2 linked regions of the Urbifossiella limnaea genome follow. The protein of the gene in region 1 binds, or shares a complex with, the protein of each later gene. Links are inferred from orthologs where the notes say so. Each region holds a gene or a part of one and is shown on either strand. Other genes may lie near its edges.

The links.
Region 2: the proteins of tsaD (region 1) and tsaE are in contact, whole or in part, in a crystal structure (PDB 6N9A), measured with the Thermotoga maritima proteins. The link is inferred for Urbifossiella limnaea from one-to-one orthologs. Residues at the interface, in WP_004082750.1 of Thermotoga maritima: Cys10, Asp11, Arg49, His50, Leu82, Gly84, Gly135, Gly136, Glu154, Thr155, Leu156, Asp157, Asp158, Ser159, Glu162, Asp165, Lys166, Arg169, Leu170, Tyr175, Lys213, Thr214, Leu217, Tyr218, Gln221, Arg222, Asn324; in WP_004082108.1 of Thermotoga maritima: Leu37, Gly38, Lys46, Lys57, Val59, Lys60, Ser61, Thr63, Phe64, Thr65, Leu66, Met67, Val69, Pro71, Tyr82, Arg83, Leu84, Asp86, Asp88, Phe89, Asp93, Ile128, Asp130, Glu131, Arg134.

The regions. Positions count from the first base shown.
Region 1 is NZ_CP036273.1:6,165,041-6,173,188, reverse strand. What follows is about bases 2,595-5,520. They hold tsaD (tRNA (adenosine(37)-N6)-threonylcarbamoyltransferase complex transferase subunit TsaD), read left to right. Parts: upstream 2,595-3,513; coding sequence 3,514-4,527; downstream 4,528-5,520. Other genes in these bases: ETAA1_RS25110 (class I SAM-dependent methyltransferase), read left to right, coding at 4,943-5,520; ETAA1_RS25115 (hypothetical protein), read right to left, coding at 4,643-4,858; ETAA1_RS25125 (hypothetical protein), read left to right, coding at 3,137-3,517; ETAA1_RS25130 (S9 family peptidase), read left to right, coding at 2,595-3,052. In the rest of the region: ETAA1_RS25135 (hypothetical protein), read right to left, coding at 1-866; more of ETAA1_RS25130, read left to right, coding at 1,118-2,594; more of ETAA1_RS25110, read left to right, coding at 5,521-6,112; ETAA1_RS25105 (hypothetical protein), read right to left, coding at 6,093-7,304; rnr (ribonuclease R), read right to left, coding at 7,375-8,148.
Region 2 is NZ_CP036273.1:6,825,264-6,833,415, forward strand. What follows is about bases 2,289-5,218. They hold tsaE (tRNA (adenosine(37)-N6)-threonylcarbamoyltransferase complex ATPase subunit type 1 TsaE), read left to right. Parts: upstream 2,289-3,492; coding sequence 3,493-3,945; downstream 3,946-5,218. Other genes in these bases: cysC (adenylyl-sulfate kinase), read left to right, coding at 3,955-4,644; ETAA1_RS27765 (DUF885 domain-containing protein), read right to left, coding at 4,729-5,218. In the rest of the region: ETAA1_RS27735 (glycosyltransferase), read right to left, coding at 1-441; ETAA1_RS27740 (PP2C family protein-serine/threonine phosphatase), read left to right, coding at 640-1,395; ETAA1_RS27745 (SDR family oxidoreductase), read right to left, coding at 1,462-2,196; more of ETAA1_RS27765, read right to left, coding at 5,219-6,468; ETAA1_RS27770 (S10 family peptidase), read right to left, coding at 6,557-8,029. UniProt on the Escherichia coli protein: Required for the formation of a threonylcarbamoyl group on adenosine at position 37 (t(6)A37) in tRNAs that read codons beginning with adenine.

The sequences.
Region 1 (8,148 bases):
GACGCCGGCAGCCGCTCCTCCGGCGGCGCCGCGCCGTCCGGCTCGTTCACCACGTACGTGCCGTCGTCGTCCGGGTCGCGCTGCCGCGGGTGCTCCGCCTCGGCCCGCACCCGCGGCTTCGCCGGCTTCGGCTCGTCGGCGAAGGCCACGTTATAACCGCTGAGCGGCCCCTCGTCGGGCGTGTCGATCGGCGGCAGTTCGCTCGGCTGGCGGAAGCCCTCGGCCTCCTCCTCCGGCGGCGGCGGCGGTTGCACCGGCGGCAGCTCGTCGCGCGGCTCCGGCTTCTTCTTCGGCGTCAGCCGCGACTTCGTGTACCGCAGCACGAACGCCAGCCGGCCGAGCAGCCGGGCGTACAGGTACAGGCTCAGCACCAGCAGCCCGCAGCCGAACAGCAGCCACGGCAGCCCGTCGAGGCGGAGCACGGTGTTCGCGGCGAAGCCGACGCCGGCGAGGGGGAGCAGGCTCAGCGCCAGGAACCCGAGCACCACGCGCGGCTTCTGCGCCAGCCGGTCGAACACGCCGGGGTGCAGCGGCAGCCACACGCTCGACGCGCTCAGCGACGACAGCTGACTGACCGGGTAGCACAGCCACACCACCAGCAGCGGTGCGGCGGTCGTCAGCCAACCGCCGCCCCCGGCGCGGGCGACGAACATCGCGGGTCCGGCCCACAGCCCGGCCAGCCACAGCAGGTAGAACGGCTTCCAGAATCCGTCGAACACGCCCTCGTCGCCCCAGGTGACGTGCCGCGCCCCGGCCGCGGTGCTCTGGAGAACTGTCAGATAGTGGTTGGCCGCGAACAGGGCGAAGACGAACCCCATGACGGCCGACGCGGCCAGCGCCGGGACAAAGATGATCGCTCCGGCCATAAGCACTCTTCGGGCAAGCGGATGGGGACCATCCTACCCGACGCCGGCCGCCGCGGGCCATCTCAACCGCTGCCCAAGCGGGCGGGTCGTTCAAGCCCGGATGATTGTTTCCAGCGGAGAGAGAGACCCCCTTCCCAGAAGCATTGACTCAACTGGAAGAATCATCGTTGGAGCGACGCCGTCCGCTGTTGCCGCTTGCCCGCGGCGCCCGCGGCCGCGAGAATCACCCCGTCCAGGCCCCGGAGGCTCCGATGCGCCGCGTCCTCCTGCCGCTGCCGTTGCTCGTACTCGCGCTGCCCGCCCCGGCTCAGGTGCTTGCCCCCGGCGACAACCTCATCGTGGACGGCATCCCGCCCATCCCGGCGGCGCTCGCCGAACAGGTGAAGCGCTACACCGAATCGCGCAGCGCCACGCTGCTGGACTGGCACCCGACCCGCCGCGAGATGCTCGTCAGCACGCGGTTCGGGCAGACGGCGCAGGTCCACCGGGTGAAGATGCCGGGCGGGGCCCGCACGCAGCTGACATTCTTCCCCGAGAAGGTGAGCGGCGCCCGCTTCCGCCCGGCCGGCGGCGAGAGTTTCGTGTTCGGCCGCGACGTGGGCGGCAACGAGCGCTACCAGTCGTTCCGCTTCGACCCCGAGACGGGTAGCGCGACGCTCTTGACCGACGGCAAGGCGCGGAACAGTTTGGGCGTGTGGTCGCGCTCGGGAACGAAGCTGGCGTACACCAGCACCCGCCGCAACGGCACCGACGCCGACCTGTACGTGGTCGACCCGACCGACCCGAAGAGTGACGCGAAGGTGGCCGAGCTCGGCGTCGGCTGGGCTGTATTGGATTGGGCGCCGGGTGACGCGACGATTCTCGCCAGTGAGTACATGTCGATCAACCAGAGCTACCTGTGGCTGGTGGACGTGAAGACAGGGGCGAAGAAGGAACTCGTGCCGATCGTGCCGGAGAAGGTCGCGTACTCGGGCGGTCAGTACAGTCCGGACGGTAAATACATCTGGACCACGACCGACCGCGGGAGTGAGTTCAAGCGCCTCACCCGCATCGACGTGGCGACCCACGCGGTGAGCCAGTTTACTGCCGACGTAAATTGGGACGTGGAGGAGTTCGAGCTGTCTCCGGACGGCAAGACGGTGGCGTTTGTGGTGAACGAGGCCGGAGTCGGCACGTTGCGGCTGATCGAGGCCGAATGGGGCAAGACGCACGCCCGGCCCGAGATCACGGGCTCGGTGAGCGGCCTGAAGTTTCACCCGAAGACCGGCGAGCTAGCGTTTAGCGTGGCGTCGGCAAAGGTGCCGACGGACGTGTTCTCCTTCGACCCCACCACTGGAAAGACAGAGCGGTGGACGGAGAGTGAGACGGGCGGGCTGAACGCCGCATCGTTCGCCGAGCCGCAGCTGGTGAAGTGGAAGTCGTTCGACGACCGCGAGATCAGCGGCTTCCTCTACCCGCCGGCGAAGAAGTTCACGGGGAAGCGGCCGGTCATCATCAACATCCACGGCGGCCCCGAGGGGCAGGCCCGGCCGGGGTTCCTCGGCGCCGGCAACTACTACACCAACGAGCTCGGCGTGGCCGTGCTGTTCCCGAACGTCCGCGGGTCGGAGGGGTTCGGCAAGACGTTCCTGACCCTCGACAACGGCGTGAAGCGCGAGGACAGCTACAAGGACATCGCCGCGCTGCTGGACTGGATCAAGGGCCGCCCCGACCTGGACGCCGACCGCGTCATGGTCACCGGCGGCAGCTACGGCGGGCACATGACGCTGGCGATCGCCACGTACTACCCGGACCGCATCCGCTGCGCCGTGGACGTGGTCGGCATGTCGAACCTGCGGACGTTCCTGGAGAACACCGAGCCGTACCGCCGCGACCTGCGGCGGGCCGAGTACGGCGACGAGCGCGACCCGAAGACGCGCGAGTTCATGGAGCGCACCGCCCCGCTGACGAACGTGGCGAAGGTGAGCAAGCCGCTGTTCATCGTGCAGGGCCAGAACGACCCGCGGGTGCCGGCGAGCGAGGCCGAGCAGATGGTGAAGGCGCTGAAGGCCCGCGGCACCCCGGTGTGGTACCTCAACGCCAAGGACGAGGGCCACGGCTTCGCCAAGCAGAAGAACCGCGAGTTCCAGACGGCCGCGACCGCCTTATTCGTGCAACGGTACCTTCTGGACGAGTCCGCGAAATGACGAATGCCGAATGACGAATGACGGAACCAGGCGTGGGCCATGCGTCATTCGGCATTCGTCATTCTCCAACTCAGGAGCCTGTCGATGCGCCGCTTCGTGCTATCCACCGCCCTCGCCGCCCTTTCAATGGGGTTCGTCCTCGCGCAGGACGCGGCCCCGCTGACGCTCGCCGACGCCCCCAAGAAGGTGGACCAGAAGGTCACTGTGGAGTTCGAGGTGAAGTCCACCGGCGGCAAGGCCGGCGTCTACCTGAACTCGGAAGCGGACTTCAAGAGCGACAAGAACTTTACGGTGTTCCTCCCGGCGAAGGCCGTCGAGAAGTTCAAGGCCGCGAAGGTGGACGACCCGGCGGCGCACTTCAAGGGGAAGACCGTCCGCGTGACCGGCACGGTGACGCTGTTCAAGGAGAAGCCGCAGATCAAGGTCGAAGGGCCGGACCAGGTCAAGGTGGTCGAGAAGAAGTGACGTACTTCCTGGGCATCGAGACGAGTTGCGACGAGACCGCGGCGGCGGTCTTCACCGACGACCTGGCGGTGCGGTCGAGCGTGGTCGCGTCGCAGACCGACCTGCACGCCCGGTTCGGCGGCGTCGTCCCCGAGATCGCCAGCCGGGCGCACCTCCGCAACCTCCTGCCGGTGATCGACGAGGCACTCGCCCGCGCCGGCATCGGCGTGACGGACCTCGGCTGCGTCGCGGTACACCACACCCCGGGGCTGGTCGGGGCGCTGCTCGTCGGGGTGACGGCGGCGAAGGCGCTGAGCCTGGCGCTGGGGGTGCCGCTGGTCGGGGTGAACCACGTCGCCGGGCACGTGTTCGCCTGCCGGCTCGCGGCCGGGCGCGACATCTTCCCGTGCGTCGGGCTCGTCGTCAGCGGCGGGCACACGGCGCTGTTCCGCTGCGACACCGCGCTGTCACTCGAACTCCTCGGCGGCACCCGCGACGACGCCGCCGGCGAGGCGTTCGACAAGGTGGCGGCGGTCCTCGGCCTCGGCTTCCCCGGCGGCCCGGCGGTCGAGCGCGAGGCGGCGCTGGGCAACCCGAAGGCGCACCGCTTCCCGCGCACGTTCCTCGACACCGACCGGCTGGAGTTCAGCTTCAGCGGGCTGAAGACGGCGGTGCTCTACGCCTGCCACGGGCAGGACGTGGCGAAGGCGACGCCGCCCGGCCCCGGGCAAAAGCGCGCCGACCTCGCGGCGAGCTTCCAGGCGGCGGCGGTGGACGTGCTCGCGGGCAAGTGCAAGCAGGCACTGCGGCAGACGGGGCTGAAGCGCCTGGCGGTGGGCGGCGGCGTGTCGGCGAACGGCCCGCTGCGGGCGGCGCTGACGGCCATGTGCGCGAAGGAGGGGGCGGAGCTATTCATCCCGCCGCTGTCGCTCTGCACGGACAACGCGGCGATGGCGGCGCTGGCGGTCGAGAAGTGGAAGCGCGGCGAGTTCGCCCCGCCGGACCTGGACGCGGAGCCGAACTTCATTTAGCCGGCGAGCCCGCCGCCGTCGGGCGGCAGGTGGTTCGGAGCTCCGAAGGGGCGGCAGCCAATAGCCCAGGGTGTCAACCCTGGGCTATTGGCTGCCGCCCCTTCGGAGCTCAGGATTACTTGGCCGGGGCCGGCGCCGCTGCCTTGGCCGCGGCCTTTTCCTTGCCGCGGGCTTCGCGGGAGGCCTTCACGACCTCCTCGCCCTTCTTGATCTCGGCCTGGAGCTGCGCCCGCTCGTCCTTCGGCAGGTAAGCGCCCGGCCCGAGCCGCAGCTCCTGCCGGTTTCGCCGCTTCTCCTTCAGCTTCCGCTTGTCGCCGGCCGGGTTCCCCATGATCGCCTCGGGTGAGGATTCGCTTCGGGTCGTATTCTCCCTACTGTACAACCCCCGCCCCCAACGGCGAGAGCGCCGCGCTTCATGGACGTACCCACCGCCCGACACCTGACCGGCCCCGACGGCACACCCGTGCTCGCCGCCGCGGCCGCGGCGCTGCCCGGCGGCACGCTGGGGGCGCTGGCGGCCCTGCGGAAGCGGTTCGCGCCGGAGCTCGCGGCGGCCGCCGTCGAGGTGGTGACGCTCCGGGAGCGGGCGCGACCGAAGTTCGCGGCCGCGGGCCGGATGTGGTTCACCCGTGAGGCGCTGGAGCAGGCGTCGGGTGACCTCCCGGCCGCGCACCGGGCCGAGCGCTTGAAGCCGTTCGCCGCCGTGCTCGACCTCGGCTGCGGGATCGGGGCCGACGCGCTGGCGCTGGCCGCGGCCGGCTGCCGCGTGGAAGCCGTGGATGCCGACCTGGTGCGGCTCGTGTTCGCAGAAGCGAACGCCGTCGCCCTCGGCGTCGCCGACCGGGTTCGCTTCCATCTCGGCGACCTGCTGACGCTCGCGCTGCCGCCGGCGGACGCCGCGTACACCGACCCCGGCCGTCGCGCCGGCGACCGCCGCTTCCTCGACCCCGATCAGTACGAGCCGCCGCTGTCGGCGGTGCTGGCGCGCTTCCCGGCCGGCTTCCCGCTCGCGGCGAAGATCGCCCCCGGGGTGCCGCGCGACGCGCTGGCGCGGTTCGACGCCGAAGCCGAGTTCGTGTCGGCCGGCGGCGAGTTGAAGGAGTGCGTATTGTGGTTCGGCCCGCTCCGCACCGTCGGCCGGCGAGCGACGCTTCTGCCGGGGCCGCACACGCTCGCGGCCGAAGCAGATGCCGAGATGCCGTACGCGGAACCGGTGGGCGAGTACCTGTTCGACCCCGACCCGGCGGTGATCCGCGCCGACCTGGTGGGGCTGCTCGCGGCGCAGCTCGGCGCGGCGCCGGTGGAGCCCGGCGTGGCGCTGCTGACGGGGCCGGATGCGGCGTCGCCGTTCGCGGCGGCCTACCGCGTGGAGCACGTCGCGCCGCTGGACGCGCGGAAGCTGCGCGACCACTTCCGCGCCGTGGGCGTCGGCCGGGTCACGGTGCTGAAGCGCGCCATCGACGCCGACGCGGACGCCTTCCGCAAGGGGCTGAAGCTCGGCGACGGCGGCGAACACCGGCACGTGGTGCTGACGCGCGCCGGCGGCAAGGCGGTGGCCGTGGTCGCTACCGGCTCTTCGCCATGAAGCTGATGCCGGCCCGCGGCGGGGCGCCGACCTGGCACAGCGTGTCGAACCCGAAGTGCTTCACCAGCCGGATCAGCCCCTCGGCCTCGGCCTGGTCGGCGGCGTCGAACAGCTGGCGGCCGTTCTCCGTCACCGCCCACCGGCTGCCGTAGGGCGACACCCGCAGTCCGGCCGGGTCGAACCGGCGGCCGACGGTCGAGAACGGCACCCGCGTCGGCGCCCGGCCGTTGACCAGGAAGAACGTCTGCCCGCCGGCCCGGCAGAACTCGGTGAAGCGCCCCTCGGTGATGATCCGGGCCGCGTCACGTGCCGTGAACTCGGCCGGGCCGAACTTCGCCAGCACCTCCGCCCCGCACGCCACCACCCACTCCGACCCGTCCCGCCGCGAGTCCACGCGCCGCGGGTCGATCTTCACCAGCTCGCCGAAGTAGCCGACGCCCGGCACCGGGATGCCGACACGCGTCAGGTTCTGCTCCTGCAGCGCCGCGGCCAGCGGGTGCTGCTGCGCCACCGGGCCACTCCCGCCGTCGAGGGTGGCGAACAGGAACGTCACCGCCGGCGCCTGCGGGTTGCTGCCGATGGTTGCGATGCGGTTGAATCCGTAGCGGCGGATGGCGGCGGCGGCCTGTTCGGCGTCCGGCCGGTGGAGGCCGCAGTTCAGGTGGATGCCGGCGTCGTCGCGGACCACCCACACGCCGCGCACGGCGTCGACGCGGACGGTCTTCAAATCGATAGCGGTGACGGTGCGCGGCGGGGCGGACAGGAGCGCCGCGCGGCCCTGGTGCAGGCCGTACTCGACGAGCGGCCGGCCGGTGCCGACGACGACCCACTCGGTCGGCCGCTGCGCCCGGAGCACGCGGACGATCTCGTTGGCCGCGGCCTCGTCGTCGCCGAGCTCGCGGAACACGCGCGGCCCGGCGGCGACCTGCCACCCGTTCACGGTGCGGCGAGCGAGCATCTGGTCGGGGTCGATCGGCGTGCGGTTCTCGGGGTACGGCAGCGCGTCCAATTGCGTCGGCGGGGCGACGACGCCGGGCGGCGCGACGGGGAGCGGCGCCGTCTGCGGCACCGGCAGCGTGACCGGCCGCGACGGCAGGACGGGCGGCGAGGGGAAGCGGGCGGGTTCCGGCTGGGCCGCGGCCGACCCGCCGAGCGCGACCCCCAACCCGGCGACCAGCGAGCGCACGCGCATGACCCCTCCCCCGCGGCGGCGGACTTTCCGGGTGGTATCGGTCGTGCGGGGTAGGGAACTTGAGCCGGCGTCAGCGGCGGCGCGGCCGTGGCGGCTCGGGGCGCCCCTTCCCCTCGGGCGGCACCAGCCGGAAGTCGAGCATCCGCTTCGGCAGGTCCACGCGCGCCACCTCGACGCGCACCCGGTCGCCGAGGCGGAACCGCCGCCGCGACCGGCCGCCCTCCAGCGCGTGACCGGCGCCGTCGAAGTGGTAGTAGTCGTCCACCAGCGACGAGATGTGGACGAGCCCTTCCGCGGGGAACTTTTCCACCTGCGCGAAGAAGCCGTACTCCGCGACGCCGGTGATGACCGCGTCGAACTTCTCGCCGAGCCGGCGGCTCAGGAACGTCAGGATGCGCACCTTCACCAACTCGCGCTCCGCGGTTTCCGCGCGCCGCTCCAGCTTCGAGCAGTGGTCGCCGAGCGCCGTCAGCTCGTTCATGTCGGCCGAGGCGCGGCCGGTCTTGATCCACCGGTCCAGCAGTCGGTGCACGACCAGATCGGGGTAGCGGCGGATGGGCGACGTGAAGTGGCAGTAGTGGGTGCTGGCGAGGGCGTAGTGCTCGTCCTGCACCGGCGAGTACGCCGCCTGCTTGAAGCTGCGCAGCAGCGCGAAGTGGACGGCGGCGCGCTCCGGCTTGTCGGCCGTCTCGTTCAGCACGCGCTGCAACTCGCCGCGGTCCTTGTGCCGCTTGATGGGGTAGCCGAGGATGCCGGCGAACTGCGCGAACGCCTCCAGCTTCTCGTCCTTCGGCGCCGGGTGGACGCGGCGGAGGAAGGGGATGTCGTGGTGCGTCAGGTGCTC
Region 2 (8,152 bases), 660 kb from region 1 along the record:
GCCCATCAGCGCGTCCACGGCGGCGGCCTTCAGCTTCCCGGCGAGGCCCGCGGCGCGGAAGTACGAGCCCTGCATGTGCCAGGCGTAGCGCATCGGCGTGAAGCAGTAGCACACGTGCGGCACCCCCGCCGGCGGCCGGGCGCTCTTGGCCACGCAGTGGCTCAGGCTCACCACCAGGTCCGCGTCGGTCACCTTCCAGCCGGCGGCGAACGGCATCAGCGGGAGGAGGTAGCGGTAGTACCGATCGACCCGGGGAAGCCGGTTGAGCCGGCTGGGCGAGATGCGCAACTGCTCGATCGCCGGCGGCACGCTGCCGCGCTTGTGGAGTAGGGTGAGGAGGCGCGCGTCGGGCCAGCGCCGGGCCAGCGGTTCGAGGCACTTCTCGCCGCCGCGGAGCCCGGTGAGCCAGTCGTGGACGAGGACCACCCGCTCGGCCGGCATCGCAAACCCTCCCTGGTTAGGGCGGGGAGTGTACCCGGCCGGCGACTGCCGGGGAAGCCGACCCTAACCGGTGGGCCGCGGCAGCGGATTCGCTCCGGGCGCGTTGCACGCCGCCGGCACGCGATGTAAGTTGAAGTTAACACCCGCGGACGTGTGGCCGATCGCCCCGTCGCCGCCCGGGGCCTGGGGACCGGTCTAATGGCGTTCACGCTGAACATCGGCAAGTGCAGCCTCCTCGGCAACTACCGGGAGAACAACGAGGACTCGCTCGACGTCAAGCAGTTCCCCGACCTGACGGTCGCCATCGTCGCCGACGGGATGGGCGGCCAGGCGGCCGGCGAGGTCGCCAGCAAGCGGGCCGTCGACATCGTGCCGCGCGAGGTCCGCAAGAACCTGACCCCGACGCTGAACCACGAGTTCGTCAAGGCCGTCGCCCGCCGGGCCATCGTCCAGGCCAACGAAGAAATCATGGCGATGGGCGCCCTCGACAAGGACATGAAGAACATGGGCACCACCGTCGTCATGGCGGTGTGGCGCAAGGGCGGGGAGCTGTTCGTCGCCGGCGTCGGCGACAGCCGGGCGTACCTCGTCCGCAAGGGGAAGATTCAGCAGCTGACGGTGGACCACTCCCTGGCGCAGGCGCTGGTGGAGGCCAAGACGATCTCGCCGGCGGAGGCGAAGGACCACCGGTTCAAGAACGTGCTGTGGAAGTACCTCGGCAGCAAGGAGGTGGGCGACGGCCCGGAGGTGACCGTGGTGCCGGTTCAGGACGGCGACCGGTTCCTCCTTTGCACCGATGGCCTGACCGGCGTGGTGCCCGACGAGCAGCTCGCGGCGGTGGTGAGCGAGGCGGCCGACATGCAGCAACTCGCCGACGGGCTCGGCCAGCTGGCGCTCGACCAGAACTCGCGGGACAACGTGTCGTGCGTGACGATCGAGGTCGTCGAGGGGTAACTCGGGAAGGTGACGCGCGAGAGAGAAAGCCCACCCGCCGCGGCGGGTGGGCTTTCGCGTTTCACGTCACCAGTACATCTGTGCGGTGGGTTTAATCACCAGCTCCGGCACCGACACCCGCGGCGGCAGCGTCGCCACGAACAGCACCGCGTCGGCCACGTCCTCCGGCTTCAGGATCAGCGCCCGCTGCTCCTCCGTCACCGGCCGCGGCCGCGCCGCCAGGATCGGCGTGTCGATCTCGCCGGGGTACACGTTGCTGACGCGCACGCCGCTGTCCTTCTCCTCGTTGCTCAGCACCATGCCGAACCCGCCCATGCCGAACTTCCCCGCCACGTAGGCGGCGCCGCCGAGCGGGTTGGCGCGCTTCCCGGCCACCGACACCACGTTCACGATCACGCCGTCCTTGCGGGCGAACATCTGGTCCAGCACGGCCTTCGTGCAGTAGAAGGCGCCGTGCAGGTTGGCGCCGATCATCATCTCCCAGCTCTCCGGCGTCAGCTCGCGGATGGTGCGGTCCTTGATGTTCGTGCCGGCGTTGTTGACGAGAATGTCCACGCGGCCGAACGCGGCGGTGGCGGCGCCGATGAGGTTCGCGCAGTCGGCGGCCTTGCTCACGTCGGCGGGGACGGTGCGGAGGGCGTCGCCAGCGTTCGCCTCCGCGGCCACGGCCGCGAGCTTCGCCGGGTCGCGGCCGGCGATCACCACCTTCGCGCCTTCCTTCAGGAACAGCAGCGCCGTCGCCCTGCCGACGCCCGATCCGCCGCCGGTCACCACCGCCACCTTGCCCGCCAAGCGGCCCATGTGCGCTCTCCGGTCTTTGGTCCCCGAACCCGTGCCCCCTATGCTACTCTCCAACCCGGTGGGCGGCCCGCGCCCCCGATTCCGTGGAAGGACGCACCCATGAACCCCGACCTCCGCCGCCGCACCGACGAGCTCTGCGCCCGCCTCACCCAGCTCCGGGACTCTCTTTGATGTCGCTGGAAAAACGAAAGTCCGCGACGAGCTCGAAGCGAAACAGGGCGAACCCGGCTTCTGGGACAACCAGGAGAAGGCCAAGAGCACCATCCAGCAGCTGAAGGTGGCGAACAGCCTGCTGAAGCCATACGAGGCGCTCACCGCCGCGGCCGACGACCTGCAGGCGATGGCCGAGCTGGCCGAGGAGGACGCCGCGTTCGAGGCCGAACTCGAACCCGCGCTCGTGGCGGCGGAGGGGAAGTACACGGCGTTCGAGCTGCAGGCGATGATGAGCGGCAAGACCGACTCGGCCAACGCCGTCGTCACCATCAAGCCGGGGGCCGGCGGCACCGAGGCCTGCGACTGGGCCGAGATGCTGTACCGCATGTACATCCGGTGGGCGAAGGACCACGACTTCGACGTGGAGGAGCAAGACCTGGAGCCGAACCAGGAAGCCGGGATCATGAGCGTCACGTTCAAGATCAGCGGCCCGTACGCGTACGGGTACATGCAGAGCGAGATCGGCGTCCACCGGCTCGTGCGCATCAGCCCGTTCGGGTCCGGCGACACGCGCCAGACCTCGTTCGCCGCGGTGGACGTGCTGCCCGAGCTGGACGACACCATCAAGATCGAGGTGAACGAGAAGGCGCTGGAGATGCAGACGTTCTGCTCCGGCGGCCCCGGCGGGCAGCACCAGAACAAGACGCAGTCGGGCGTCCGGCTGATCTACCAGTACAAGGGCGTGGAGGTGCGCGGCGAGAGCCGGACGGAGCGGAGCCAGCCGAAGAACTACGCCAACGCCCTGGCGCTGCTGAAGTCGCGGCTGTACGCCATCGAGGAGCAAAAGCGGATGGGCGACATCGCCCAGCGGTACGACGCGAAGGGCGAGATCGCGTTCGGGTCGCAGATCCGCAGCTACGTGATGCAGCCGTACACGCTGGTCCGCGATGAGCGCGACGGCATCGACGTGAAAAACCCGGCGGTGATGAAGGTGCTGGACGGCGACCTGGACGAGTTCATGCACGCCTACCTGCGCTACGTCACGGCCAAGCGCAACCGCATTCGGAAATGACGAATGACGAATGACGAATGACGAATCCCCGGGTTCGTCATTCGTCATTCGTCATTCGTCATTCGTCATTCATGACCCTCGACATCCCCGACCTCGCCGCCACCGAGGCGTTCGGCCGCCGGCTCGGCGCGCTCCTGTTCCGCGGCGCCGTGGTGGCGCTGGTCGGGCCGCTCGGCGCCGGCAAGACGCACCTCACGCGTGCCATCGCCGGAGGCCTCGGCGTGCGGAACCCGGCGGCGGTCACCTCGCCGACGTTCGTGCTGATCCAGGAGTACCCGGCCCGGCTGCCGGTGTACCACTTCGACGCCTACCGCCTGTCCGGCCCGCGCGAGTTCGCCGACCTCGGCGTGGACGAGTACTTCGCCGGCGACGGCGTGTGCGTCGTCGAGTGGGCCGACAAGGTGGAGCCGACGCTGCCGGCGGAGCAGCTGCGAATCGTCATCACGGCGGTGGACGAGAACCGCCGCCGCTTCGAGCTGACGGCGCACGGCGACCGGTACGCCGCGGTGCTGGCGGCGCTGTAGGTTAGCCGCATGTCCGAACTCCCCGCCCCGCAGGTCTTCCACCACCCCGGTACGGTCAGCCGCGCCGACCGCGTCGCGCTGCTGAAGCAGACCGGCGCCACCGTGTGGTTCACCGGCCTGAGCGGCTCCGGCAAGAGCACCCTCGCCACGGCCGTCGAGCACGCCCTGATCCACCGCGGTCACGCCGCCTACGTCCTCGACGGCGACAACGTCCGCTTCGGCCTGAACGCCAGCCCGAAGATCCTGACCGACACGCGCGGCTACGGCCCCGACGCGGCCGGTCGGTTCGGCCTGGGGTTCGGCGCCGCCGACCGCGAGGAGAACGTCCGCCGCATCGGCGAGGTGGCGAAGTTGTTCGCCGACGCGGGGCTGCTGGCGCTGACGAGCTTCATCAGCCCGTACCGGAAGGACCGCGACGCGGCGCGGGCGGCGCACCAGGCCGCGGGGCTACCGTTCGTCGAGGTGTACGTGAGCACGCCGCTGGAGGCGTGCGAGCGGCGCGACCCGAAGGGGCTGTACCGCCAGGCGCGGGCGGCGGTCGCGGCCGGGAAGGCGGCGGGCTTCACCGGCATCGACGACCCCTACGAGCCGCCGACGAGCCCGGAGCTGACGCTGGACATGTCGGCGCGGTCGGTGGAGGACGGCGTCGCCGCGGTGCTCGCGGAGTTGGCGGCGCGGGGGCTGCTCGGCGGGATTTAGGGACGGAGGGGCCGTGGGACTCAGGGACAAGCGGAGGTCTCCCGGTCCCTGAGTCCCACTGTCCCTCCGTCCCTCGGTCCCAAGTCACAGCGTCGGCCCCGTGTCGCCCGGCAGCATGATGCGGCGGATCAGCTTGATCGGCAGGCCGCCCTGGCGCACGAACTCGTCGTGGAACGCCCGCAGCGTGAACGCCACCCCCTTCGCCTTCTGGTAGTCCTCCCGCAGCTTGTAGATCTGCAGCTTCCCCAGGGTGTAGTACAGGTACGTCGGGTTGTACGTGCCGCGCCGCGCCTCCTGGAACGCCCCCTCGCCCTCGACGTACCCCTCCGTCATGAAGAACTGCTTCCCCTGCTCCACCGTCCACCCCGCGGTGTGGAGCTTGATCCCCGTGACGTACCGGCAGTCGCGCCACAGCGCCTCGTGCAGCATCGCCAGCCGCACCTTCGGGTCGCCGGCGCCGTACCCCTCCTCCACGCACATCTGCTCCGCGTAGTGCGCCCACCCCTCCACGTTCGTGCCGCACGTGTACAGCTTCCGCACCTTCGTCGGGTACTGCCGCGCGAACAGGAACTGCAGGTAGTGCCCCGGGTACGCCTCGTGGATGGTGATGATGTCGAGTGAGGTCTTGTTGAACTGCCGCATGTGCTCGACCTTCCGCTTCACGTCCCACTCCACCTCCGGCGGCGTCACGTAGTAGAAGGCCTCCGTCGCCTTCGTCTCGAACGCCCCCGGCGTGTCCATCGACGCGAACCCGCCGGTGCGCATGAACGCCGGCGTCTCGGCGATCGTCGGCCGCACCTCCGACGGCACCGTCACGATGCCCTTGTCGAGCAGGAACTTCCGCGTGCGCTCGATGGTGCCGCGCGTGGCGGCCACCAGGTCTTCGGGCTTCGGGTGGTCCTCGGTCAGCGACGCCAGCACCTCCTGCGGCGTCTTCTTCGGGTCGATGAGCTTGGCCGTCGCGGCGAACGCCTCCTGGTCCTTCTTCAGGTTCGCCTCGCCGATCGCCAGCAGCCGGTCGAGCGGGATGTCGAGCATCTCCTCGTAGGCGAGTTTCTTCATGAACGCGTCGGCGCCGATGGCGTAGTTCCCCTTCGCCCGCGGCAGCAGGTCCGTCTCGATCCACTTGGCCGCGGCGTCGAAGCCGTCGGCGACGGGGCGGTTGGCGGCCTCGAACTCGGCGAGCAGCTGCTTGTCGTTGCCGGCGGCGGTCTTGGCCCACGTCGGCAGGTCGGTGCGGAAGAAGCCGACCGACCCCTTCGCCACGATGAGGCCCAGGTCGGCGAACTCCTTCGGCGGGTTCTGTACGTTCGCCTTCATCGCGGCGAGGAGCGGCGGCGTGGCCTTCAGCCGGCCGATGACGGCGCGGAGGCGGTCGGCCGGCGGGGCGAAGCTGCGCTTCATCAGCAGGTCGATCCCCTCGGCCGGCTTGCCGAGGTACGGCACCGGGTTCCGCTTCCACTCGCCGATCACTTCGGTGTCGAGCAGCTCGGCGCGGACGGCGTGGTCGAGCGCGTCGGCGTCGATGCTGTCGGCCGCGGTGAGCTTGCCACCCCGAAGCGTGTCGAGCCGCGCCTGGAGGCGCTTGAGCGTGTCCACGCGATGGGCGATGTTGTCGGCCGAGAAGTCGGCGAGCTTGGTGTCGAAGTCGTGTACGCCGGCGTAGGTCGCCTGGTTGGGATCCCAGGCGAACAGGGCGGCGTAGTAGTCGTCGGCGAAGGCGGCGAACGTCGGCGGCTGGGCGGCGGCCGGTGGCGGGACGGGGACGAACGACAGGCCCGCGGTCAGGAGTGCGAGCGGGGCGAGGAGGCGGAGGGAAGTCACGGGAACCTCGGGAAGGATGAGGGATGAGGGATGAGGGACGAGGGACGGAAGCCGACCGGTTCTGGCTTCATCCCTCATCCCTCATCCCTCATCCCTTTTGAAGGAACGCCGCCACGTCCGCCCGCAGCTTCACCAGCGACGGCCGGTGGACGTACATCATGTGCCCGGCCTCGTAGTACGTCATCGTCACACGCCCCAACAACCCGCGGTCGTTCGCCAGGTGACTCATCGTGTACTTCGTCGCCGCGTACGGCGTCGCGAGGTCGTAGTACCCGTTCGCCACCAGCACGCGCAGGTCGGGGTTCTGCGCCATCGCGGTCCGCAGCGCCGGCGCCACGTTCAGGTACCGGTTACTGGCCGTGCCGTAGTTCCACGGCTGCACGCGCCCCGTGAGAATCTCGTACGGCAGGTCGCTCTCGTACTTCAGCTCGCCGCGGAGATAGCTGTTCAGCCCTTCGGTGTACGTGCCCTGCACGGCGGCGTAGCTGGGGTCGTACTCCGGTCGCTCGCCGGCGTCGGTGCTGTCGCGGCCGAGGTAGCGGCTGTCGAACCGGCCGACGGTGCGGCCGCGGTCGCGGAGCAGCTCGCGCATGAACCGCTGCCCCTCGACCCGCAGGTCGTTCCGCAGCACGAACTCCTCGCTCAACCCGGTGAACCGCGCCACCTTCGCCGCGATCGTCTTCCGCTCCGCGTCCGTCAGCTCCGCCCCCTTGAACAGCGCCTGCTGGTACTCGCCGGCGGCGAACGCTTCCGCCTCGGCGAGCGTCTTGGTCAGGCTCGTCTGCAACTCGGGGGCGAGCTTCTTGTGGTACCACGCGGTGGCGGTGTAACCCGGCAGGTACAGCGGGAACGGCAGGTCGTTCCCCTCGTCGAAGCGGATGGTACCGAAGTTCAGCACCGCCGACACCAGCACGACGCCGTTCAGCCGCATGCCGAGCTTCGACTGCATGTGGTTCGCCAGGGCCGCGGCGCGGGTGGTGCCATAACTCTCGCCGGCGAGGTACTTGGGGGAGCCCCAGCGGTTGTTCCGCGTGACGTAGAGGCGGATGAACTCGCCGACGGAGGTCAAGTCTTCCTGCACGCCGTGGAACTGCTTGGCGTTCTTCTCGTCGGCGGCGCGGCTGAACCCGGTGCTGACGGGGTCGATGAACACCAGGTCCGTCAGGTCCACGAGCGAGCCCTCGTTCTCGACCAGCTTCGCGGGCGGCGGCGTGGGCTGGCCGTCGTCCGTCAGCGCGACGCGCTTGGGGCCGAACGCGCCCATGTGGAGCCACACCGATGACGACCCCGGCCCGCCGTTGAAGCAGAACGTGAGCGGCCGCGTGGCCGGGTCGGCGCCGGGCTTCGTGTAGGCGACGTAGAAGACGCTCGCCTGCGCCTTGCCGTCCTCGTCCTTGAGGACGAGCGTGCCGGCGGTCGCGGCGTACTCGACCTTCTTGCCGCCGAGGGTGACCGCGTGCTGGGTGGCGACCGGGGGCGTGTCCTTGGTGCGGTCCTGGGCGGCGGACGGGAGCGCGGCCGCCGCGAGGGCGACGGCGAGCGCGACGGCCGGGCGGGTCATCGTGGCGGTCCGGGGGTGTGGGGCGGAGAGGTGAGGTGAAGCTATCGCCGGCGCGGGGCCGAGTCCAGCGGCGAACGCCAACCGGCGGCCGCCGGCCGCGCGGGAACGCGGTCGAACGGCCGC